One region of the Labrys sp. LIt4 genome, then DNA from elsewhere that is predicted to be linked to it. Evidence: riboswitches for the same ligand, from Rfam matches in the RefSeq annotation. Region 1 holds a riboswitch; each other region holds the start of a gene.
The links. A riboswitch is a leader RNA that binds a small molecule or an ion and turns the genes downstream of it on or off. The one in region 1 is predicted to bind cobalamin.

Region 1 (7,916 bases):
TATGATAGCAATGAGGCAGGAGAGGTCAAGGCGAACTATCCCGAAAGCGTCGGTTTTCTGTCCGGGATTGCTGGGAGGCGGGTGGGAAGGATAGAGAAGAGGCGGACGTCAGCGGCATGCTTGCATGTCGCGATATCCGCCTCTTCAGGCATCCGCCCGCAAACGCCGCCGGCCGCGTCGCTGGCCGGCATGGTCCCGCACCTCGTCGAGCAGGCTGCTGAGATGCGGCAGCAGCGGGTTGTCCGCGATCGAGGCCTCGAGCAGCAGGACTTTCAGATCGGCCGCTTCCCTGGCGAGGTCCACGCCGTCTTCGCGGCTGAGGATCCAGGCCAGCAGAAGGGTACGGGCCCGCTCTTCCGGCAAAGCAGCGCCATCATCCCGTGTGGCTTCCAGGATGGAATTCACGATGGCCGCGTCGATATCGGCGTGAGTCTCAGTGGCGACGGTCATCTCAGGCCTCGATCTCGATACGGCCGAGCGGCCTTGTGCAGCAGGCCAGCACCAGACCGGCGGCTATTTCCTCCTCGCGAATGCCGCCCTGATGGGTCATCGCCGTCTCTCCGGACAGGCATTGCACCTTGCATGTTCCGCACAGGCCCATGGTGCAGCCGGTCGGAATGTTGAGGCCGGCGTTGCGGGCGAGCTGGAGAATGGTATCGCGGCTGGAAGCCGGCACCTCGATGCCGGATTTGGTGAACGCCACGCTGGCTTCGCCGGCGAGCACCTCGCCCGTGCCGGTTTCCTCCACCGGCGTTTCGGCCGGCTGGAAGCTCTCCTCGTGATAGCGGCGCATGTCGTAGCCATTGGCTTCGAGCATCTCCTTCACCGCTGCCATGAAGGGGGCAGGGCCACAGCAGAACACCTCGCGCTCCCGGAAGTCCGGTGCGATCAGGCGCAGGGCAGGGGCGTTGAGCCTGCCCCGGAAGCCGGTCCAGACGTCATTGATCTCGGTTTCTTCCACGATCCAGGCGAGGCGGAGGCGCGGCATGCGCCCTGCCATACGCTCGAGCTCCTGCCGGAAGATGATCTCGTTCGGCCGGCGTGCGCAATTGACGAAAGCAATGTCGGTGGCGGCGCCGTGGTCTTCGGCAAAACGGGTCATCGACATCATCGGCGTGATGCCCGATCCCGCCGAGATGAAGAGGTATTTCTCCGCCGGGTGACGATGGAAACTGAACTGCCCGAGAGGCCCATAAGCTTTCAGCCGTGTGCCGGGCTTGAGATTGTCCAGCATCCAGCGTGTGCCGATACTCGAGGCCTGTGCCTTGGCGGTTATGCTGATCGAGAGCGGGCGCGACGGGCTGGAGGACAGCGTATAGGTGCGCAGCACCGGTCCCCTCTCGGCCGGAATCTCCAGCGTGATGAACTGGCCGGGCTCATAGCGGAACCAGCCTTGTTCGGCGGCGCGGAAGGTGAAGGTCGCGACGTCGCGGCCCTCATGGACGATCGATACGCATTCGAGCGCCTGGTTCTGGTCGTTCCAGGGCGGTGTTTCGTCGATATGCCTGAATTTCGCCAGGGCTGCGGAGGGCGTCGGCATGGTGTCTACCTTTGTATATATCGGTTTTGCTAACACCCTCCCCTGGAGGGGGAGGGTCGACGCGAAGCGTCGGGGCGGGGGGATTTTCACCGGCTGCTGTGTTTCTCATCCCACCCCGGACTTCGTCCGACCCTCCCCCTCCAGGGGAGGGTGAAAGGGCCTTAGGCCACGCTGCGCAGGCGGACGCCGTCGCCGCCGAGGGCTGCTTCCATTGCGTTGCGATACCACTCGACGAACTGCATCACGCCGCCTTCGTGCTCGGGGGCGTAGGGGCCGGGCGTGTAGACGGGCGATGACACGCCGAGCTGGTTTTCCTCGACGATCTGGCGATCCTGGTCGTTGGTCATCCGCCAGACATGGGTGAGTTCATCGAGATCGTAATCGACGCCCTCGACAGCATCCTTGTGCACCAGCCATTTGGTGGTGACCTCTGTTTCCTTCGGCCCGATCGGAAGCACGCGGAAGCTCACGGCGTGGTCGCCCAGCACGTGGTTCCAGGTGGTGGGATAGTGGAAGAGCAGCAGGGCGCCGATATTGCCTTCCTCGATCGTCGGGCTGAGGGGACGCTGCACGGCCGGCTTGCCGGACATCGTGTAGCTGACGGCATTGCGTAAAAGCGGCATGCGCGCCATGCGGAACTGGCCGTCGCCGGAAATGCTGAAAGTGCTGGGCAGGCCGGCTTCCTCGCAGCGCCGCCAATGCTGGCCGATCAGCGGATCCTTGTCGGCGCCCTGCACCCCTGTCACCGTCGGCGCTTCGGGGAAGGTGCGGCAAAGCTCGGGATGGTTGCCCGCGCAGTGGTAGCACTCGCGGTTGTTCTCCCAGACCAGCTTCCAATTGCCCTTCTCGACGATGGTGCTTTCGAAGGCGACCTTGGCGTTCTTCAGCCCATGCGGTGCCAGATAGGGCATGGCGCCGGCGCGGAAAGTCTCGAAATCAGGCGCCTCCCTGGCGAGGCAGATCCAGATGGAGCCGGCCACGCTCTCGCAATGCACAGGCTTCAGCCCATATTGCGTCGCGTCGAAGCCGGGGCCCATGTCGCGGGCGAACAGCAGGCGGCCGTCGAGTTCATAGGTCCACTGATGATAGGGGCAGACGAGCTTGGCGACACTGCCACTTGTCGCCGCGCACAGCCGCGATCCTCGGTGCCGGCAGGAATTGTGAAAGGCACGGATGGCGCCGTCGGCGGAACGCAGCACGATCACCGGATAGTCGCCGACCTGGAGGGTGAAATAGCTACCCGACTTGCCGAGCTCGCAGTCATGGCCGGCGAACAGCCATTCGCGATACCAGATGTTCTCCATGTCCAGCCGGAAGAATTCCGGGTCGGTGTAGAATTTGCCCTCGAGCGTCGTGCCCGGATGGTGGGCCCGGAGGCGGCCCAGCATGTCCTGATGCGCAGTCATGTCAAAATCCCGCGTGACAACCAATGCATTGACGTGACGGCGGGAGAGGGAAAGCGGCTTGGAACCTGCGCCGGTGGCCGGGCACAATCCAACCTCCTTCCGGAACGCCCACCGCGTCCGTCGGTTTTCATCGTGGCTGGTTTCCGGGCTCAGGAGCGGCCTTTCGGCCCGATCGCGGCGCCTTCCCAGGTCTTCCCGACCCAGTGGCACGTGCCGCGATCTTCTCCTCTACCGTTGCGGGGGCAGCGCCGGATTCAGACCGGCTTCCCAATTCTCCGGGCCGCCTTGGGAGCGGACCGGCACCTCGAATGAGGATGAGAATACAGCGAGTCGGCGCACAGACTAGAAGCGATACGACGGATGATGGTGTGTTCAGGACATTGCCGAGCGCCATACCGGCGAGCAGGAAATCATAGGCAGCGTTCGCAAGAAGGTCTAAAGGGTCGACGATATGGGCAGTTTGGAATTGCCCTGAACTCAATATCAAGTCGGAGCCTTGCTGCCATGCCCGCCGATTCCGCTTCCAGTTCGCGCTATCCTCATGTTCCCTTGTTTCCCCTCGGAGCGGACGAGACGCCTTATCGCAAGCTGACCAGCGAGGGCGTGCGGGTCGAGAAACTCGGAGGCAGCGAGATCCTGCAGGTCGAGGGTGAGGCATTGCGGCTTCTGGCCGAGCAGGCCTTCATGGACATCAACCATCTCCTGCGCCCCGGCCATCTCCAGCAATTGCGCAACATCCTCGAGGATCCCGAGGCGACGGACAATGACCGCTTCGTCGCCTATGACCTGCTCAAGAACGCCAATATCGCCGCCGGCGGCGTGCTGCCCATGTGCCAGGATACCGGCACCGCCATCGTGATGGCCAAGAAGGGCCGCAAGGTCTGGACGGAGGGCGAGGACGAAGGCGCCATCGCCCAGGGCATCCGCGATGCCTATGAGAAGAAGAACCTGCGCTATTCGCAGCTGGCGCCGCTGTCGATGTTCGAGGAGAAGAACACCAGGACCAATCTGCCGGCGCAGATCGATATTTCGGCGGAAGGGGAGGAGGCCTACAAGTTCCTCTTCGTCGCCAAGGGCGGGGGCTCGGCCAACAAGACCTTCCTCTATCAGGCCACGCCTTCCATCCTGTCCAAAGACCGCCTGATCGCCTTCCTGAAGGAGAAGATCCTCACGCTCGGCACGGCGGCCTGCCCGCCCTATCACCTGGCGGTGGTGATCGGCGGCACCTCCGCCGAACTCACGCTGAAGGCGGTGAAACTCGCTTCGGCGCGCTATCTCGACACCTTGCCCACCGAAGGTTCCGAACTTGGCCATGCCTTCCGCGACCTCGAACTCGAGAAGGAAGTGCACAAGCTCACCCAGTCGCTCGGCGTCGGCGCCCAGTTCGGCGGTAAGTATTTCTGCCACGATGTGCGTGTCATCCGCCTGCCGCGCCACGGCGCCAGCCTGCCGATCGGCCTCGGCGTTTCCTGCTCCGCCGACCGCCAGGCCATGGGCAAGATCACCCGCGACGGCGTCTTCCTCGAGGAGCTGGAACACAATCCGGCGCGCTTCCTGCCCGAGATCGACGAGAGCAAGCTCGGCGGCGCGGTGGTGAAGATCGATCTCAACCAGCCGATGTCCGACATTCTGGAGACACTGTCGCGTCATCCGGTGAAGACGCGCGTCTCGCTGACCGGCCCGATCATCGTGGCCCGCGACCTCGCCCATGCCAAGCTGCGCGAACGCCTGGAAGCGGGCGGCGGGCTGCCCGACTACATCAAGAACCATCCGGTCTATTACGCCGGCCCGGCCAAGACGCCGGCTGGCTACGCCTCCGGCTCCTTCGGGCCCACCACGGCCGGGCGCATGGACAGCTATGTCGACCAGTTCCAGGCCGCCGGCGGCTCGATGGTGATGCTGGCCAAGGGCAACCGCTCGGCCCAGGTCCGCGAAGCCTGCGCCAAGCATGGCGGCTTCTATCTCGGCTCGATCGGCGGCCCCGCCGCGCGCCTTGCGCAGGATTGCATCAAGAAGGTCGAGGTACTGGAATATCCCGAACTCGGCATGGAGGCAGTCTGGCGCATCGAGGTCGAGGACTTCCCGGCCTTCATCGTCATCGACGACAAGGGCAATGATTTCTTCAAGGAACTCAACCTGGGCTGAGTTCACGCGGACGGCTTTTTCGGCGAGGCCTCTTCCTGAAAAGGGAGGGGCCTTTTTCATGCACGTTTCGCGTGCTGTTGCGAATTCGCAACTGTCATGGACAAAGCCCCTTTGTGTCAGAACGGTGACTCACCTTAACATTGTGTAATGTCTCGCCTGGGAGGAAAGCTTCGATATCGCAGTGCACAACGACTGCGCCTCTTCGGTACGCCCAATATTGCTTTGCCGGCTTGCCGAAGAGAGAGGCCCTTTTGAAGGGGTCGACTTATGAGATCGAGGTATTTCCATGTTTATTCGTACAATTTTACTCGGCGCGGGTGCCGGATTTCTTGGTATTGCGTCCGCATTTGCTGCAGACCTACCGATGAGCAAGGGCGAGGCTGTCGAATATGTGAAGGTTTGTACGGCATTCGGTCCGGGCTTTTTCTATATTCCGGGCACCGACACCTGCCTGAAGATCAGCGGCCAGATCCGGGCCGACTATTGGTTTGCGCAGGCGCCCAGCAATGCAACGGGTAAGCGCAACATCAGCCAGACACAGTTTCGGACCAACGCCCGCATCCGCTTCGATGCGCGCACTCAGACCGACTGGGGCATGCTGCGCTCTTTCTTCGAACTCCAGGCCGAGTCCAATGCGGGGGCAGCCACGCATGACACCTTCCAGGTACGCCAGGCCTATCTGCAGTTCGGCGGCCTGACGGCTGGTTATGCCTGGTCGCCCTATGCCTTCTACGACCCCAATTATCAGGCCGAGTTCTTCGCGCCCTATTTCGGCGAGCAGGGCCGGCGCAACCTGATCAGCTATACGGCGCAATTCGACAAGGCCTACGCCACCCTGTCGATCGAGGACGGGCGTGACCATCGCGCCAATGCCTCGGTCTACGGGAACAATGTCGTGGTCAATGGCGTCACGGTTGCTGGTGGCGTCGGCGGTGCCCAGATGCCTGATATCGTCGGCGTCGTCGGCTATGACGACAACAAGAATGGCTGGGGCCGTTTCCAGGTGATGGGCGCCCTCCATCAGAACCGCAGCGCAACGGCCGGCTATAGTGCGAAATACGGTTATTCGATCGGTGTTGGCGGCAACGTCAACCTGCCGGTTCTCGAGGGTGCCTACATCGCGGCCGAAGCCAGCTACGCGGACGGCGCCGTAAAATATCTCGGCGTCGGCGGGTCCCAGCCGAATGGCTCGTCCACCCTCGGCTTCGGCGGCGTGGACGCCTACATAACCAACGGCACGATCCATGATCTCGACAGCGCCAAGGGCTTCGCCGTGCAGGGCGAGGCCGGTCTCAACGTGACCAAGAGCCTGCAAGCCATTCTGTTCGGTGGCTATCTGCACTTTGACGCCCCGCGCATCGCCTCCAAAATCACCGACAATTTCAACTATTATGTCGTTGGAGGCCAGGTGAATTACACCGTCGTCAAGGGCTTCATCGCGGGTGCCGAAGTCTGGTACCAGAACAAGGACCCGGAGGGCCTGAACAGCAAGACGGTCGACGCCGTCGGTGCGGGCGTGCGCCTGCGCCGTACCTTCTGACCTGGTCTACAGGTGTAAACAGCGCGCCGCGCTCCTCCTGAGCGCGGCGTTGCTGCCTATGCCTTCCGGTCAGTTCCGGTTGGCCGGGGTGAGATCGGTGCCGTTCAGGCGGCCGATATAGTCGGTGAGCATCGGCACATGGCGCTCGGCACCGCCGGCGGCCATCGCCACGCCGAACGAGTTCTTCACCGCATTGCCGATCGGATTGACCAGGCCGGCTGCGTCCGCCATCGCTTCCAGATAGCTCAGATCCTTGAAGGCATTGGCGATGGTGAATTTGTGCGCATTCTCGTCGCCCTCCAGGACCCAGCGCGAAAAGGTCTGGTAGAAGCCGCAATCCATGCGGCCGCCGCGAATGACGCTGTCGAAGCGCTTGGGCGTGATGCCGACCTTTTGCGACAAGGCCAGGGCCTCCGCATAGAGGGCGGCATAGCCCAGCGATACGAAGTTGTTGAGCAGCTTCATGCGATGACCATCGCCCGTACCGCCAATATGCACGATGCGTCCGGCCCAGGTGGCGATCACCGGCTTGAGGCGTTCGAACAGGGCGTCGCTGGCGCCGACCATGGTATCGAGCGTACCTTCCCAGGCTTCCTTCGGCGTGCGGCCGAGCGGGGCATCGGCGTAATCGATGCCGGCCTCGGCGAGTTCGGCGGCGAGCGCCAGGGTGGAGTTGGGATCGGAAGTCGAGCAGTCGACGACGACGGAACCCGGCTTCAGGCCGGCTTTCAGCCCGTCGGGACCGCGTATGAGGGCCTCGACCTGCCGCGAGCCGGTGACGCACAGGAAGACGATGCTGGAAGCGGCGCCCACTTCGCGCGGCGTCTTGGCCTCCTTGGCTCCTCGCGACACCAGATCCTCGACGGGTGCGCGGTTGCGATGGCCCATCACCGTCAGCGCATAGCCCTTCTCCACGATGTTCTTGGCCATGCCATGGCCCATATAGCCGACTCCGATGAAGCCGACGCTCTCCTGCCCATTCGTCATTGCAATCGTCCCGTTTCCTGTCCCGCCTGTCCCGAGCGGGTTGCCGACCCATCCTGACGGCGGGGGAGTGTGGACGGGAAGGACGTTGGCGCGCAAGCTGAATGGTTCATTGGTATGATGATTTATCCGCGGCCGCAGGCGATGCCCGACAATCAGCCTTCGTTAAATAAGAAGCGTGAGAACAAAAATAGAACTTGCGTTAATGAGAACAAACTGGGTACATAGCGCCACGGGGCTTTGAATTGCGACGAGATTGCAGGCCCGGTGTTGGAAAATGATCGGTCCGGATGACGAATCC
Region 2 (7,916 bases), on a different contig from region 1:
CCTGCGGCGCGATATAGTCGAGCGTGCCCTTGTGGGAGAACCCCTTCTCGTCGGACAGGCCGATCTCGACCTTCAGCGTGGGATCCTTACCGCCGCTATCCAGCTTGCCCTTGGAGGCGCGCTGATAGGCAAGATAGCTCGCCTCGTCGAGATCGAAGTAGAAAAAGATCGGATCGACGGCGACGATCGACGCCAAGGGCGAGGCCGAGTTGGCCACCACGAGATTGCCGCGCGAGACGAGCTGGCGGGTGATCCTGCCCGAGATCGGCGCGGCGATGGTGGCGTAATTGAGGTCGAGCTTGGCCGTCGCCAGCGCCGCATTGGCCGAATCGATCGAGGCGGCCGCTTCCTGATAGGCCTGGAGATTGGCCTGGTAGGTGGCGTCGGTGACGTTGCCGCTCTTCTTCAGCGCCTCGGCGCGCGCCAGATTGGCCTTGGTCAGGTCGATCCGGGTCTGCGTGATCTTCACCTGGGCGGCCGCCTGGTCGACCGCGGCCTGGAACGGACGCGGATCGATCGCGAACAGCACATCGCCCTCCTTGACGAGGGAACCCTCCACGAAGCTCGACTTGTCGAGATAGCCGGTAACCCGCGAGGTGATGTTCACCTGGGGCCAGGCCTGGAACCGCCCGGTGAATTCCAGCGCTTCGGTAATCTTGCGTTTGACGGGATTGGCCACCGTGACCGGCATGGCCGGCATCTGCTGGGCGAACGCGCTGCCCGCCCCCTCGACGGCCGTCAATACCAGCACGCCGGCGGCCAGCCGACTCAATTTGCGACGCAACCTCGACATGAACATCCTCGCAAGCAAAGCGCCTCAGCCAAGCCGCCCGCGTGGCCTATGACCTTGTCGCGGGCACTGCAGCTGGCGTCTGGAAATCCTGCAGGATTTCCCAGCCTGCGCCGCCAGGGCAGGTTCGGAGATCCTGTTCAGCGCTCCACCGGCCGGAATCGCGGTCGAATCGCCGTGTGAATTCTATAGTATGATAATTCTTAGCGCTTTGATCCAATCAAGATCGGCGCCCTGCAACCGTGAGTTGGGACTTGGTGCATATCCGCAACAGGCGCGTCATTTCTGTCGCCTGCGCTTGGCGGAAGCGATTGCCTGGGTCGGTCAAAGCTCGCTGCCGGCTATCATTGCCCAAGCCGGTGGCATTTCCAAGACCGTCGATCTGAAGATCGACACTCCAATCCTGGGCCTGGCCGCTCCCGCCATGGCTCAGGGCGCCGTTCCCTCGCGCCCGATGCTCTCATAGCGGAAGCCATGCCGCTTCATGTCGTCGAGCCTGTAGATATTGCGCAGGTCCACGATCACCGGTTGCATCAGCAGGCGCTTGACCCGATCGAGATCCAGCGCCCGGAACTCGTCCCATTCGGTGACGATCACGCCGACATCGGCGCCGTCGAGGCAGTCATAGGCGCTGGAACGATAGTCGACATCGCTCAGGATCTTTTGGGCCTCCTCCATCGCCTGGGGGTCATAGGCCCGCACCTTGGCGCCTTTGTCCTGCAACGCCAGAACGATGGGGATCGAAGGGCTGTCGCGCATGTCGTCGGTGTTCGGCTTGAAGGCGAGGCCGAGCAAAGCCACCGTCTTGCCGGCGATGTTGCCGTCGAGGGCCGCGATGACGCGGCGCGCCATCGCCGCCTTGCGGGCATCGTTGACGCCGACCACCGATTCCACGATGCGCAGAGGCACGCCGTATTCCTGGCCGGTGCGCAGCAGCGCCAGCGTATCCTTGGGAAAGCAGGAGCCGCCGAAACCCGGCCCGGCATGCAGGAATTTGGAGCCGATGCGGTTGTCGAGGCCGATGCCGCGCGCCACCTCCTGCACATTGGCGCCGGCCTTCTCGCACAAATCGGCGATTTCGTTGATGAAGGTGACCTTGGTCGCCAGGAAGGCGTTGGCGGCATATTTGATCAGTTCGGAGGTGCGCCGCGCCGTGAACAGCAGCGGACCCTGGTTGAGATGGAGCGGGCGATAGACCTCGGCCATCACCTCCCGGGCACGCTGCTCCTCCGTGCCGACCACGATGCGGTCGGGGCGCTTGAAATCCTCGATCGCCGCACCCTCGCGCAGGAATTCGGGGTTCGAGACCACGCTGACGTCGGCGTCGGGCCGGACCTCGCGGATCAGACGCTCGACCTCGTCGCCGGTGCCGACCGGCACGGTCGACTTGGTGACCACCACCGTAAAGCCTTCGACCGCCGCGGCTATCTCCCTGACAGCGCCGTAGACATAGGACAGATCCGCATGGCCGTCGCCGCGGCGCGAGGGCGTACCGACGGCCAGGAATACCACGGCCGCATCGCGGACGGCGGGGGCAAGCTCGGTGGTGAAGGACAGGCGCTTCTCGCGCACATTGCGGGCCACCAAATCGTCGAGACCGGGCTCGTAGATCGGCATACGGCCGGCCAGCAGGCCTTCGATCTTGGCCGGATCCTTGTCGACGCAGGTGACGACATGGCCGAAATCGGCAAGGCAGGCCCCCGTCACCAGGCCGACATAACCCGTACCGATCATTGCAACGCGCATGACATCAATCCTGTTTGGGCGACAAACCCGTCAGAGCCGTGTCTACAAAAGGCCCGGCGACATGCCAATGACGAAAAAGCAGGAGGAGCTCTGCCGGGTCGTTCTATGCCCCGAGGCGCAGCGACCAACCGCGTCTGGAGGGCCTGAGATCGGCGGTGGCCAGCGGACCGGCTTCGATACGCCAGAAAGAGGAAGGCTCGGTGCCGAGGGCATGAACGATCGCCGCGCGCAGCACCGAGGCGTGGGTGACGGCCAGCGTGTATCCCTCGAATCGCCCGCCAGCGAGCCAGGCGCCGACCCGCGCAATCAGGGCGGCAATGCTCTCGCCGCCATGCGGGCAGGCCTTCGGATCGGTCAGCCATGCCCCGAGCGCCTCCGGTTCGGCGGCGGCTACCGCCTCCAGGCCGAGCCCCGCCCAGCGGCCATGATCGCATTCGCGCAGGGCCTCGTCGATCTCGGGCTCGAGGCCGAGGGCCTGCGCCGTCTGGCGGGCCCGCAGCGCCGGACTGCTCAGGATGCGGGTCGCCTTGGCGAAACGCCCTTCCAGATCGCGGGCCGCCGCCATTCCCCGCGCATCGAGCGCCTCGTCGAGCGGGAAGCCCGCCGCGCGCAGCGCAGGCGTCGCCCCGTGGCACAGCAGGATCAGGCGTGGCGTCATGACGGCATTCCCCGAGACTTGGGAAGCATGATCTCTCCCGAAAAGTCGCGCAACCATTCGGGACCACGCTTAATGTCGTTTCCAGAATATTGACATATGCGTGACTTGGGCTCTTATGGAAGAGCTTTGCCAAGGGTGGGAAGCCGGTGGAATTCCGGCACGGTCGCGCCACTGTGAACGGCGGCGCTCGGCGCCGTCCGGAAGTCAGACCTCTTCCAAGGCAGCATGACTCGTAACGGGACGCGTAATCCCAAGGAGCTTTTCATGACCACCGCAACTCTGGCACCCGTCGCCCAGCAGCCGATCGCCATCCCGGTTCGGGAGATTCTGCCCTGGGCTCTCTTCACCGTGTTGCTGGCTGTGCTCGCCATCTATTTCGTCGGCGCCGAACAGGGCGCGACCTCGCTCGTTCCCGGCGTCTACATCCACGAATTCGTGCATGACGCCCGCCATCTGCTCGGCTTCCCCTGCCACTAGGGCGCATAGGCACACGACATGGTTAGATCGCTTTTGATCCGGGGGATGCTGATCGGCATCCTGGCCGGACTGCTTGCGTCTGGCTTCGCCTGGGTCTTCGGCGAGCCTCAGGTCGACGCTGCCATCGCTTTCGAGGAAAGCCACGCGTCGGCGCCGGCGCCCGCTGCGAGTACCGCTGCCGGCGCGGCGCAGACGACCATGGTCCACGACCATGAGGAGGAGCCGGTCAGCCGTCCGGTCCAGTCCAGCTATGGGCTCGTCACCGGCATGGTCGTCTATGGCGCGGCCCTCGGCGGCATCTTTGCCCTGATCTTTGCCTTCGCGCAGGGGCGGATCGGCAGCCTCAGCCCGCGCGCGACCGCCGGATTGATCGCCGTCATCGGCTTTGCCGCCATCATGGTGGTGCCGCAGATCAAATATCCCGCCAATCCGCCGGCGGTCGGCAATCCCGACACCATCGGCCTGCGCACCGCCTTCTATTTCGGCCTGATTCTGCTATCGATCGTGACGATGGCGGCGGCCCTGGGCACCGCGAACCGGCTCGCCGCCAGTTTCGGCCGCTGGAACGCCAACCTCGTGGGAGCGGCGGCCTATCTCGTCGTGATGGTGGTCGCCATGCAGATCCTGCCGTCGGTCAACGACATCCCGGCGGACTTCTCGGCCACGGTGCTATGGAAGTTCCGCATCGCCTCTCTCGGCATCCATGCCGTGCTGTGGGCAACGCTCGGGATCGCCTTCGGCATTGCAGCACAAAAATTGCTGCAAGCGCCGGCCAGCCGCTGAAAAAAGCCGGCCAGCCGCGCAAACGTCGCATTTTTACAACACCGGCCCGATTTCGGGCCGGTTTCAAAATTAATTTCATTTCGCACTTGCGAAATAAACCGATGAGGATCACTTTAGGGGCGTGGTGGACGCGCCTTTGCGCTCCCCCACTGCCCTCCTTGGGCGTTTCCTCCCTAAGACTTGGGCCGCCATTTGGGCGGCCTCTTTCTTTTTCGGGTCGGCAGACCCCATATTTCAAAGTCTGCAGCGGCATTCGCCTCCATTAACCCCAGCGCAAAACGCTTTCAGGTAAGAATGCTTGTCTGCTTTCACTCTCCGGTTCAACGCGTCTTTGCGATTTGACGGGATTCGTTCAAATTACAAAACGCTCTTGCGCCCAAGCTCGTGCTTGCCCATTTGTGTTCACCCTCGCATAGTGTGTCATTATGGATCTGGACTCGCCCTTGTTTGATCGCATCCGGGTGCGCCCAAGGGCCGAGGAGGTCCAGCCGGCGAGCGTACGGCTATGCGAACATGCCGGTTGCCGGAACGCCGGCGAATTTCGTGCGCCTAAGGGGCGCAATCGCGAAGGCCAGTTCTGGCATTTCTGCCTGGAACATGTGCGCGACTACAACAAGACCTACAATTATTTCGCCGGCCTGCCGGACGACTCGGTGAGCGCCTATCAGCGTGACGCCGCCACCGGCCATCGCCCGACCTGGACGATGGGCGTCAATCCCTGGGCCAAGAAGCGCGGCGAAGGGCCGCAACCCGGTCCCGAGATCCATGACGGCTTCGGTTTCTTCGATGAGGATCACGGTTTCCGCCGCCCGCAACGGGCGCCCGAACCGGAGAGGCGGCGGCTGAAATTGCTGGAGCGCAAGGCCCTGGACGCGCTCGATCTGCCGGAAACGGCCACCGGCCCGGAAATCAAGGCGCGCTACAAGACGCTGGTCAAACGCCTCCATCCCGATGCCAATGGCGGGGACCGGTCCAGCGAAGATAAATTGCGCGGGATCATCCAGGCCTATAATACGCTGCGTAGCGCCGGGCTCTGCTGAGCCCCGAAACACCGGCGAGGCTTCCAGGCTTGGAGCGCGTTCCAATCCCGGGAATCTCCGCCAGACCTAGAGCAAAGCGCGTTTAGACGGAAACGCTATTTTGCTCTAACTCTTTGGTTCGACGCGTCTTTGCGATTCGTGGCGATTCCGCCAAATCGCAAAACGCTATGGAAACGACGCCGGACTGCCCATGCCCGCCTGGCGAGACTGGGAAATTCGGCGGGGCCCCTGTCTCCGGCCCGCTGGAACTGATTGTCGGCTGCGCCGTCCTGGCGCCAGCCAAGGAAGGCATAATGACTGACGCAACGACACCGGCCAATCTGCCGGACATCATGGTTTCGGCCAAAAAGCTGTTTGGTTTCGATACGGATCTCGAAGTACCGGCTTATTCCCAGTCCTCCGACCACGTTCCGGACCTCGATCCCGATTATCTTTTCGACAAGCCGACGACCCTGGCGATCCTGGCGGGCTTTGCCCACAACCGCCGCGTGATGGTGACGGGCTATCACGGCACCGGCAAGTCGACCCATATCGAGCAGGTTGCCGCCCGCCTCAACTGGCCCTGTGTCCGCATCAACCTGGACAGCCACGTCTCGCGTATCGACCTCGTCGGCAAGGATGCGATCGTCCTCAAGGACGGCAAGCAGGTCACCGAGTTCCGCGACGGCATGCTGCCCTGGGCCCTGCAGAACAACATCGCCTTGGTGTTCGACGAATACGACGCCGGCCGGCCCGACGTGATGTTCGTGATCCAGCGCGTGCTGGAGGTCTCCGGCAGGCTCACCTTGCTCGACCAGAAGCGCGTGATCCGCCCGCACCCAGCCTTCCGCCTGTTCGCCACCACCAACACGGTGGGCCTGGGCGACACCTCCGGCCTCTATCACGGCACCCAGCAGATCAACCAGGGCCAGATGGACCGCTGGTCGATCGTCACCACGCTGAACTATCTGCCGCATGACAAGGAAGTCGACATCGTGCTGGCCAAGGCCAAGCACTACCAGAAGAGCCCGAACGGCCGCGACATCGTCAACAAGATGGTGCGCGTCGCCGACCTCACCCGCAACGCCTTCATGAACGGTGATCTTTCCACCGTGATGTCGCCGCGCACGGTGCTGACCTGGGCGGAGAACGCCAATATCTTCCACGATATCGGCTTTGCCTTCCGCGTCACCTTCCTCAACAAGTGCGACGAGCTCGAACGCAGCCTGGTGGCCGAGTTCTACCAGCGCGCCTTCGGCGCGGAGCTGGCCGAAAGCTCGGTAAACGTCGCGCTGACGTAACTCGGGAGCCGGACGCCCCTACGACACTCAAGTGAGTGTCGGGCGATCCGCTCCTGGAAATACCACGCTCGCAGGAGAGGAAGAGCGGACGAGGACGTCCGCGCTCCCAGGATTGACGGCATCATGACCACGACGAACCGCAAGCCCGGCGAAAAACCCAAGGACGTGCCCAACGAAGCCTTCAAGCGTTCGGTGGCCGGCGCCCTGCGCGCCATCGCCCGCAAGCCGGATCTCGAGGTGACCTTCGCTTCGGAAAAGCCGATGCTGATGGCCGACAAGGCGCGCCTGGCCGAGCCGCCGCGCAAGCTCGACGCCCATGTCGCGGCGATCGTGCGCGGCCAGGCCGATGCGATGGCCTTGCGGCTGGCCTGCCACGACCCCGCGGTGCATCGCCGCCACGCCCCGCAGAACGACCAGGCCCGCAGCGTGTTCGATGCCGTCGAGCAGGCCCGCTGCGAAGCGATCGGCTCGCGCCGCATGGCGGGGGTTGCCAACAACCTGACGGCCATGCTCGAGGACCGCTATTTCCGCGGCGGCAAATATGAGGACATCCGCGTCCGCGAGGAAGCACCGGTCGAGGACGCCCTCGCCTTGATGGTGCGCGAGAAGCTGACCGGCCTCGCCCCGCCCGAACCGGCGCGCAAGCTCGTGGATCTATGGCGCCCCCTGATCGAAGAAAAGGCCGGCAAGGACCTCGCCCGCCTCGACAGCGTGATCGAGAACCAGCGCGCCTTCGCCCGCGCCATGAACGACCTTCTCACCCATATGGGTCTGTCAGAGGAAGCGCAGGCCGATACGGACGATTCCGACGACCGTGAGAACGACGCCGAGAGCGAGCAGGAAGGCGAGAACCAGGAAAACCAGGGCGAGGTCCAGGACGATTCCGAAGCCATGAAGCTCGAGGAGACCGAGAGCGAGGACGAGGAATCTCAGGACGGCGAGACGCAGGACGCCGAATCGCCCTCCTCCGACCTGCCCGACGATACCGAGACCGGCGATGCCGAGGAGGCGGCCCAGCCCTGGCGGCCGCCCGAGCACCGCGACAATGAGCGGCGGGCCAGCGACTACAAGGCCTTCACCACCCGCTTCGACGAGATCGTCGACGCGGCGGATCTATGCGATCCCGAGGAACTCGATCGCCT
Region 3 (7,916 bases), on a different contig from region 1:
ATCTCGACAAGGCCGACCAGACCCTGGCGGAGGTCGGCGACATCGAGGCCAAGCTCACAGTCGACCTCTCCGTCACCCGCTTCGACTGGAACGGTGACGGCATCATCGACGAACGGGATCATATCGGCGCTGCCATCTCCGATCTCGACGACTCCGGCAAGCCCAGGCCTTTCGTCGTCGCCTTCGACACGGCGGACGCCAAATGGCTGCGCGGCTATTGCAATATCCTGATGGCCCTGACCAAGACCCTGCTGTCGCACGACATGTCGCGCAGCTGGGACGCCGGCTTCGGCAGCCTGTTTCCGCGCGCCGTCACAGGCCTTGCCACGGCCAATGGCGTCGGCGTCGACGACGGATCGGGCGTGACCCTGTTCGGCACGAGCAAGCGCGACGCCGAGGCCATCGCCGACCTGATCAGCCTGGTGCACACCATCGACTGGCCGGTGGCCGACCAAGCGATGTGGCTGGAGGTACGCGGCCATTTAAAGAGGGTGATCCGGCTCAACCATGAAACCTGGGCGCTGATCGCCAGGGAAACCGACGACGACCACGAGTGGCTGCCCGGCCCCCGGCAGAAGAGCGGCGTCCTGCCTTCCCTCGATGTGACGCAGGAGCGCATCGACTCATGGCTTGCACTGCTCGGTCAGGTCGATCAGGTGCTGGACGGCAAGCTCTTGATGCCGCATTGGCGTTTCACCAAGGGCGTCAATCTCGCCAGGGTGTTCGAGCAGCCCGGCAATTTCGACCTGATGCTGTGGATCACCGGCCCGGGCGCTTTGCCGTTCCTTGATAATGGCAAGGTGATGGATGCCGAGGCCTGGAGCCAGGCGACCCGCCTCTTCGGTGGCGACGTGGCGAGCTACGCCTTCTACTTCAATTGAGCGGACGTCCAGCTGCGGCATCCGGCGCGAACAGGCGTCGCTTCAGGCGAACGATCGCTTCGCGCTGCAGATCGCTGGCGTCGCCATAGGCACTCGCCACCTGACCCAGCATATCGATGAGTTGCTGGCGTTCCGGCAAAGACAGGCGGGCGCGGAAAAGCGGCACCAGATCCTCGGCGACCGGCGTGAACACCCGGCCGCGATCCGTCAATTGCAGGGCCTGTTCATAGACATGTTCGCGGTCGCCGATGCCGAGCGGGTCGCTCATCAGGGTGAGGATGGTGTCCCGCTCGGCCCTGGTCAGCAGACCATTGGTGCGGACGAGCTGGATCATCAGGACGACCGCGGCCAGCCTGGGATCGTCGATGGTCTTGAGCGAGACGCGCTCGAGCACCTGCGGCCGGACCGTGTCCGATCCCCGGTCAAGCGGAAGGGGAACCACTTTCGGCACGGCCTCGATGCGCCGGGCTGCCGCCGGCTTGCGGGCCTTGCCGCGCAACAGCCAGAACAGGCCGCCGACGGCGGCCACGAACGCCCCGATCAAGAGTGCTCTCGGCCCCTCCAGCATGACCAGGCTGGCGATCAGCAGCGCGATGATCCAGATTGCATTCTTACGCAGGAAATCCATCGGCCGTCTCATCCGATCGGCACGGCGCGCATCCCGCGCCAGCCATCCTAGGAACCTGCTTCTCCCATAGCGGCCCGCATGGCGGCGAGCAAGGGATGGTCGGGCCGCTGGCCGCCCCAGCCGTCGAAGCTCAATATGTCTTCGGGCGGCAGGCGCCGGCGCCAGCCCTTCACCTCCAGTTCGGGCCGGGTATAGGCTTCGTGCACATAGCCAAGACACAGATAGGCAACCGGAATTACGCGCTCGGGAATGCCCAGCACCTGGCGCAGGCGTATGGGATCGACGATGCTGACCCAGCCAACCCCTACCCCCTCGGCCCGCGCTGCCAGCCAGATATTCTGCACCGCGCAGACCGTGGAGTAGCGGTCCATGGCCATGTCATGGGTGCGGCCGAGCACGACGGGGCCGGCGCGGTCGGGGTCGCAGGTGATGCACAGATTGACCGGGGCATCGACGATGCCCTCCAGCTTCAGCGAGCGATAATGCGCCTGCTTCTCGGGCGGGAACATCGCCACGGCCTCGGCATTGGCCTCCTCGAAGAGGGCCCGCACCTTGTGCCGGGTGTCGGGGCAGTGCAGCACCAGGAAACTCCAGGGCTGCATGAAACCGACCGAGGGGGCGTGATGCCCAGCCGTGAGAATACGGGCGAGAACGTCGTCCGGCACGGGTTGCGGACTGAACTGGCTGCGGACGTCGCGCCGGGTGAAGATGGCGCGATAGACGGCTTCACGTTCGGCCGGCAAAAACGGCCCGGAGGGCTTGAGCGCTCCCTTGGTTGGGTCCATCGTCATTCCCCTTGCGATGGCAATCGCCGCGCCGTCCGCGCGCGCCGATCTATCGCCTCCGGCCGGTCTTCTGACTCGGGATCCTCCCATCCGGACGCCTTCCCCGCAGAACGAGTGGCCTGAAACCTGCCCGGATAGTCCCCCTTACAGCGTTGGGCACGTCGCGGTTTCGAACCGCGTTCCCGATTCTCCCGCAAGCGGGCACCGAAGGTATCGCGGGTGTAGCATGGGAGGTGGCGGCTGCCCAGCCATCCGGGGCGTCGATGCAGGGCTCAATGAGCGCTTTACTTACCCTCCCCTCCATGGGGAGGGTAGTCGCGCTTGGCGTTAACCTGAATTCGGAGCCCTAGGTCGGCGGGCAGCAAAGTGGACAGGGTGCAGGCTTGTGGCCTAGAATCGCCTGCTAGGCTCTCGGGCAATAAGCATCCTGGCAACAGCAAAATGAACAAGATCGATCTCAAACCGCACGCCGGCGATCAGCCCGATCCCCTGGAACAGGCCAATCCCGTGCGCCTCGGCACACGCCTGCGCCTGGCGCGGCAGACAAGAGGGCTGACGCTGAAGGCCCTGGCCACGGCCGCCGACTGCTCGGAAAGCCTGCTGTCCAAGATCGAGAACGGCAAGGCCTCGCCTTCCCTGCCCATGCTGCATCGCCTGGTCGAGGTGCTCGGCACCAATATCGGCTGGATGTTCGAGGAGACGGACAGCGAGGAGGGCATCGTCTTTCGCGCCGGCACGCGCCCGCTGATCTCGCTGGATCCGCTCCGGCGCGGCGAAGGCATCTCGCTGGAACGGGTGATCCCCTATTCGCCCGGCCATCTCCTCCAGTGCAACATCCACCATATCGAGGCCGGGGGCGAGAGCGCCGGGCCGATCCAGCACCAGGGCGAGGAAGTCGGCTATGTCCTGGCCGGAGCCGTGGAGCTGATGGTCGGCGAGCGCACCTTCAAGCTCTCCGTTGGCGATACCTTCGTGTTCAAGTCCGAACTGCCGCACTGGTACCGCAACACCGGGACGGAGCGCGCCAGCATCTTCTGGGTCAATACGCCCGCCACCTTCTGAGGTCTCACGCCGCCGGCGTTTCAAGAATCCTTGCAACCATCATTCAAGTAACTTGACATGAATTCAAGTCTCTTGAATTATGCGGATGTTAGAACTGAGAATGAGCCCGGCACGGGCCATCCATGAAGGGAACTGAAATGCGGCTTTCAAACTATCTCGCCGGTTGCGCGGCAGCGGCAGCCCTGACGCTGTCCCTCGGATCGGTGTCCGCCCTGGCCGACACCTTCGCCCTGGTCACCATCAACCAGCAGGCCCTGTTCTTCAACCAGATCAACGAAGGCGCTGAGACAGCCGCCAAGGCGGCCGGCGCCAAGCTCGTCATCTTCAACGCCAACAACGTCCCGAGCGCTCAGAACGACGCGATCGAGAACTACATCACCCAGAAGGTCGACGGCATCATCCTGATCGCCATCGACGTCAACGGCGTGAAGCCCGCAATCACCGCCGCCAAGAAGGCCGGCATCCCCGTCATCGCCATCGATGCCCAGATCCCCGACGGCGACAATGTCTCCTTCGTCGGCGTAGACAATCTCAAGGCCGGCGAGGATATCGGCAAGTTCTACGCCGACTACGTCAAGTCCAAGCTCAACGGCACCGCGAAGATCGGCGTGGTCGGCGCTCTCAATTCCTACATCCAGAACCAGCGGCTGGATGGTTTCAAGAAGGCCGTGGCCGCCAGCGGCCTCAAGGTCACCTTTCTCGATACCGTTGACGGCCAGAACGTGCAGGACGTAGCGCTGAGCGCCGCCGAAAACCTGATGACTGCCAATCCCGACATGACCACGCTCTACGCCACCGGCGAGCCCGCCTTGCTCGGCACCGTCTCCGCCGTGACCAGTCAGGGACGCACGGACGGCGTCAAGGTCTTCGGCTGGGACCTGACGAAGCAGGCCATCGAAGGCATCGACCAGGGTTGGGTGACGGGCGTGATCCAGCAGGACCCGGCCGGCGAAGGCAAGGCCGCGGTAGAGGCCCTGACCAAGCTCAAGAAGGGCGAGAAGATCGAGCCGATCATCAACGTTCCCGTGACCATCGTCACCAAGGAGAACGTCGACAAGTTCCGGGGCATGTTCAAGTAGGAGCGGCGGCCCTCTACCCTTCTGAGCGAGGCGCGACTCCCTTCTCCCCTTGCGGGAGAAGGTGCCCCGAAGGGGTGGATGAGGGGTGTTGGCATCTCCTGCCAGGGTCGCGCATCTCCCCTCATCCGGCGCTTCGCGCCACCTTCTCCCGCAAGGGGAGAAGGCTTCCTGAGCCTCATTCGGCAAAAGCCCGCACAATTCGGGACAGACCTTTTATTGCCAGGCGGAACCATGATGGACAGTGGCGAACCCTACCGCGTCAGGATGACCGGTATCTCCAAGCGATACAACACGATCCAGACACTGGATGACGTATCGCTGATGCTCAGGCCCGGCGAGGTGCTCGGGCTGGTCGGCGACAACGGCGCCGGCAAGTCGACCTTGAGCAAGGTGCTCTCGGGCGCTGTGATCCCCGACTCCGGCACGATCGAGATCGACGGCAAGGTACAGTCCTTCTCTTCGCCCGCCGATGCCCGCGCCGCGCGGGTGGAGATGGTCTATCAGGACCTGTCGCTGTGCGACAGCATCGACGTCGCCGGCAACCTCTTCCTCGGCCGCGAGCCCCGGCACCGCATCCTCGGCGTCCCCTTCCTCGACCAGCGCCGCATGCATGGCGAGGCTCGCGACATGCTCGACAAGCTCGGCATCGTCATCGCCGACACCCGGCTGAAGGTCGAGAATCTCTCCGGCGGCCAGCGCCAGTCGATCGCCATCGGCCGCGCCGCTTCCTTCAACCCTTCCGTGCTGATCATGGACGAGCCCACGGCGGCCCTCGCCGTTGCCGAAGTCGAGGCGGTGCTCGACCTGATCCGCACCGTCAGTGCCCGCGGCGTCAGCGTGATCCTGATCACCCACCGCCTGCAGGATCTCTTCCTCGTCTGCGACCGCATCCAGGTGATGTATGAGGGCCGCAACGTTGCCGAGCGGCGGATCGAGGACACCAATATCGAGGAGGTGGTCAACCTCATCGTCGGCCGCAAATTCAGCGCCCGCTCCGCCGGCGCCCAAACGAACGGCTCTCACCAGGACAATGGAGCCCGCGCATGACGGCCTCATCCACCACTCCTGCCCATCGCCCCCGTGTGCATAAGGCCCGCTGGCGTGACAAGGCGATAGCGAATGGCAGCATCATCTCGATCGCCCTGTTCTTCATCTTCGTCTGCCTGGTCTTCTCGATCTGGACCAGCGCTTTCCTCACGGCCCCCAACCTCCTCAACATCGTGCGCCAGTCGGCGCCATTGCTGATCGTGGCGGCCGCGATGACCTTCGTGATCACCACCGGCGGCATCGATCTTTCGGTCGGCTCGGTGCTGGCGCTCGCGGCGACCTTGTCGGCGGCCTCGCTCCAGGCCGGCATTCCCTGGCCACTCGTCATCGTGCTGATGCTGGCAATGGGCGGGGTGATCGGCGCCATACAGGGCTTCTTCATCGCCTATGAGCGCATCCCCGCCTTCATCGTAACCCTCGCGGGCCTGTCGGTGATCCGCGGCCTCGCCCTTCTGATCACCGCCGGCTATTCGATCCCGGTCGAGGCGCAGAGTCCCTTCACGGCGATCGGCCGCGCCTGGTTCCTCGGCGTGCCGGTACCGGCCCTGATCGCCCTCGTGGTGCTGGTGATCGCCTTCCTCGTCTTCAACCGGACGCCGTTCGGACGCTATGTCACCGGTGTGGGGGCCAATGCCGAGGCCGTGAGGCGGGCGGGCGTCAACACCCGCTTGGTGGTGCTGTGCGTCTATATCCTCTCCAGCATGGCGGCATCCGCCGCCGGCGTCATCCTGGCCGCGCGTCTCGGTTCCGGCTCCTCCAATGCGGGCCAGGGTTTCGAGCTCGATGTCATCGCGGCCGTGGTGCTGGGCGGCACCAGCCTGTTCGGCGGGCGCGGAACCGTGATCGGCACGGTGCTGGGCGCCCTGACGGTGGCGGTGATCGCCAACGGCCTGGTGCTGGCGCATATGTCGCCCTTTCTGACGCCCATCGTCACCGGCTCGATCATCCTGATCGCCATCTGGCTCAATTTCCGCCTGTTCAAGGGCGCCATGAGAAGCCACTGAACTGGAGCCACTGAGCATGGATCACCTGTTCCAGCCCCGTCCCGCCGAGCGCAAGCCGATCGGCATCCGATCCGGCACCGCCATGACCGTGCTCGGCCCCGCGCCGGTGGACGACCTCGGCATCACCCTGATGCACGAGCACATCCTGCTCGACGGCGCCCGCACCTGGAAATGCCCGTGCCACCCGGACGAGAAGGCGATCGCCGAGCAGGCGGTGAATATCGAGATCATCGGCGAATTGCGGATGAACCCCTATATGAACCGCGACAATGTCTCGCTCGATGACAGCGACCTCGCTCTGTCCGAGCTCAAGCGTTTCCAGGCGCTCGGCGGCCATACGGTGATCGAGGCCACCAATATCGGCATCGGCCGGGCGCCCGAGAAGCTGGCGCGCATCTCCCGCGCCTCAGGCATGAAGATCATCATGGGCACCGGCTTCTATCTGGAGCCGACCCATCCCGACTGGCTCAAGGCGATGGATGTCGAAGAGGTGACGCAGTTCATCGTCGACGATGTCGGCGGCGGGGAGGAGCAGCCGCCGATCATGGCCGGGATCATCGGCGAAGTCGGCGTCAGCAAGGATTTCACGGCCGAGGAAGAGAAGTCCCTGCGCGCTTCGGCGCGCGCGGCCGGGATCACCGGCCTGCCGCTTTCCATCCATCTGCCCGGCTGGGAGCGTCTCGGTCATCGCGTGCTCGACATCGTCGAGGCCGAAGGGGCCGATCTCCGCCACACCGTGCTCTGCCACATGAATCCGAGCCATGCCGACCTGCCCTATCAGCGGGCCCTGGCCGAGCGCGGCGCCTTCCTCGAATACGACATGATCGGCATGGACTATTATTTTGCCGACCAGGACGCCCAGTCCCCCTCCGACGAGCAGAATGCGACGGCGATCCGCGCATTGGTCGACATGGGGTTCACCGACCGTCTTCTGCTGTCGCAGGACGTCTTCCTGAAGATCATGCTCACCCGCTATGGCGGCTTCGGCTACGGCTTCATCCTGAAGCATTTCGTGCCCCGCCTCCTCCGCCATGGCGTGGAGCAGGCCGCCATCGACCGCATGCTCGTCGACAATCCCAGATCCGTGTTCTCCGCCGCGGCGTGAGCGCACCCATCCGTTTCAAGGAGTGACCATGTCCAAGAAGAAGATCCTGCTCGCCGGCGAATCCTGGGTCTCGACCTCGACCCATATCAAGGGCTTCGACCAGTTCCCGACCGCGACCTACCACACCGGCGCCGACGAGCTTCTCGCCGCCCTGAAGGACAGCGCCTTCGACATCACCTTCATGCCCGCGCATGAGGCGCAGCGCCATTTTCCGCAGGATATCGAGGCGCTTTCGGCCTATGACGCGGTGGTCCTGTCCGATATCGGCGCCAACACGCTGCTGCTCCATCCCGATACCTGGATCCACTCCAAGCCTACGCCGAAC

Region 2: another riboswitch for cobalamin. It lies ahead of J8I29_RS24365 (CbtB-domain containing protein); the one in region 1 lies ahead of J8I29_RS05305 (aromatic ring-hydroxylating dioxygenase subunit alpha).
Region 3: another riboswitch for cobalamin. It lies ahead of bluB (5,6-dimethylbenzimidazole synthase); the one in region 1 lies ahead of J8I29_RS05305 (aromatic ring-hydroxylating dioxygenase subunit alpha).

What each region holds. Positions count from the first base shown of each region.
Region 1 is NZ_JAGIPY010000002.1:509,989-517,904, forward strand. It holds gene J8I29_RS05295 (hypothetical protein) at 145-450, opposite strand; gene J8I29_RS05300 (hybrid-cluster NAD(P)-dependent oxidoreductase) at 452-1,519, opposite strand; gene J8I29_RS05305 (aromatic ring-hydroxylating dioxygenase subunit alpha) at 1,702-2,946, opposite strand; cobalamin riboswitch at 3,063-3,268, opposite strand; gene J8I29_RS05310 (fumarate hydratase) at 3,451-5,091, shown strand; gene J8I29_RS05315 (porin) at 5,456-6,631, shown strand; gene J8I29_RS05320 (NAD(P)-dependent oxidoreductase) at 6,701-7,618, opposite strand.
Region 2 is NZ_JAGIPY010000017.1:54,896-62,811, forward strand. It holds gene J8I29_RS24350 (efflux RND transporter periplasmic adaptor subunit) at 1-793, opposite strand, end outside; gene J8I29_RS24355 (UDP-glucose/GDP-mannose dehydrogenase family protein) at 1,220-2,536, opposite strand; gene J8I29_RS24360 (histidine phosphatase family protein) at 2,640-3,194, opposite strand; cobalamin riboswitch at 3,297-3,426, shown strand; gene J8I29_RS24365 (CbtB-domain containing protein) at 3,459-3,671, shown strand; gene J8I29_RS24370 (CbtA family protein) at 3,690-4,454, shown strand; gene J8I29_RS24375 (J domain-containing protein) at 4,898-5,494, shown strand; gene cobS (cobaltochelatase subunit CobS) at 5,788-6,774, shown strand; gene cobT (cobaltochelatase subunit CobT) at 6,898-7,916, shown strand, end outside.
Region 3 is NZ_JAGIPY010000001.1:310,831-318,746, reverse strand. It holds gene J8I29_RS01490 (hypothetical protein) at 1-881, shown strand, start outside; gene J8I29_RS01485 (TerB family tellurite resistance protein) at 874-1,509, opposite strand; gene bluB (5,6-dimethylbenzimidazole synthase) at 1,557-2,294, opposite strand; cobalamin riboswitch at 2,337-2,518, opposite strand; gene J8I29_RS01475 (cupin domain-containing protein) at 2,736-3,356, shown strand; gene J8I29_RS01470 (substrate-binding domain-containing protein) at 3,494-4,435, shown strand; gene J8I29_RS01465 (ATP-binding cassette domain-containing protein) at 4,667-5,482, shown strand; gene J8I29_RS01460 (ABC transporter permease) at 5,479-6,486, shown strand; gene J8I29_RS01455 (phosphotriesterase) at 6,503-7,591, shown strand; gene J8I29_RS01450 (glutamine amidotransferase) at 7,620-7,916, shown strand, end outside.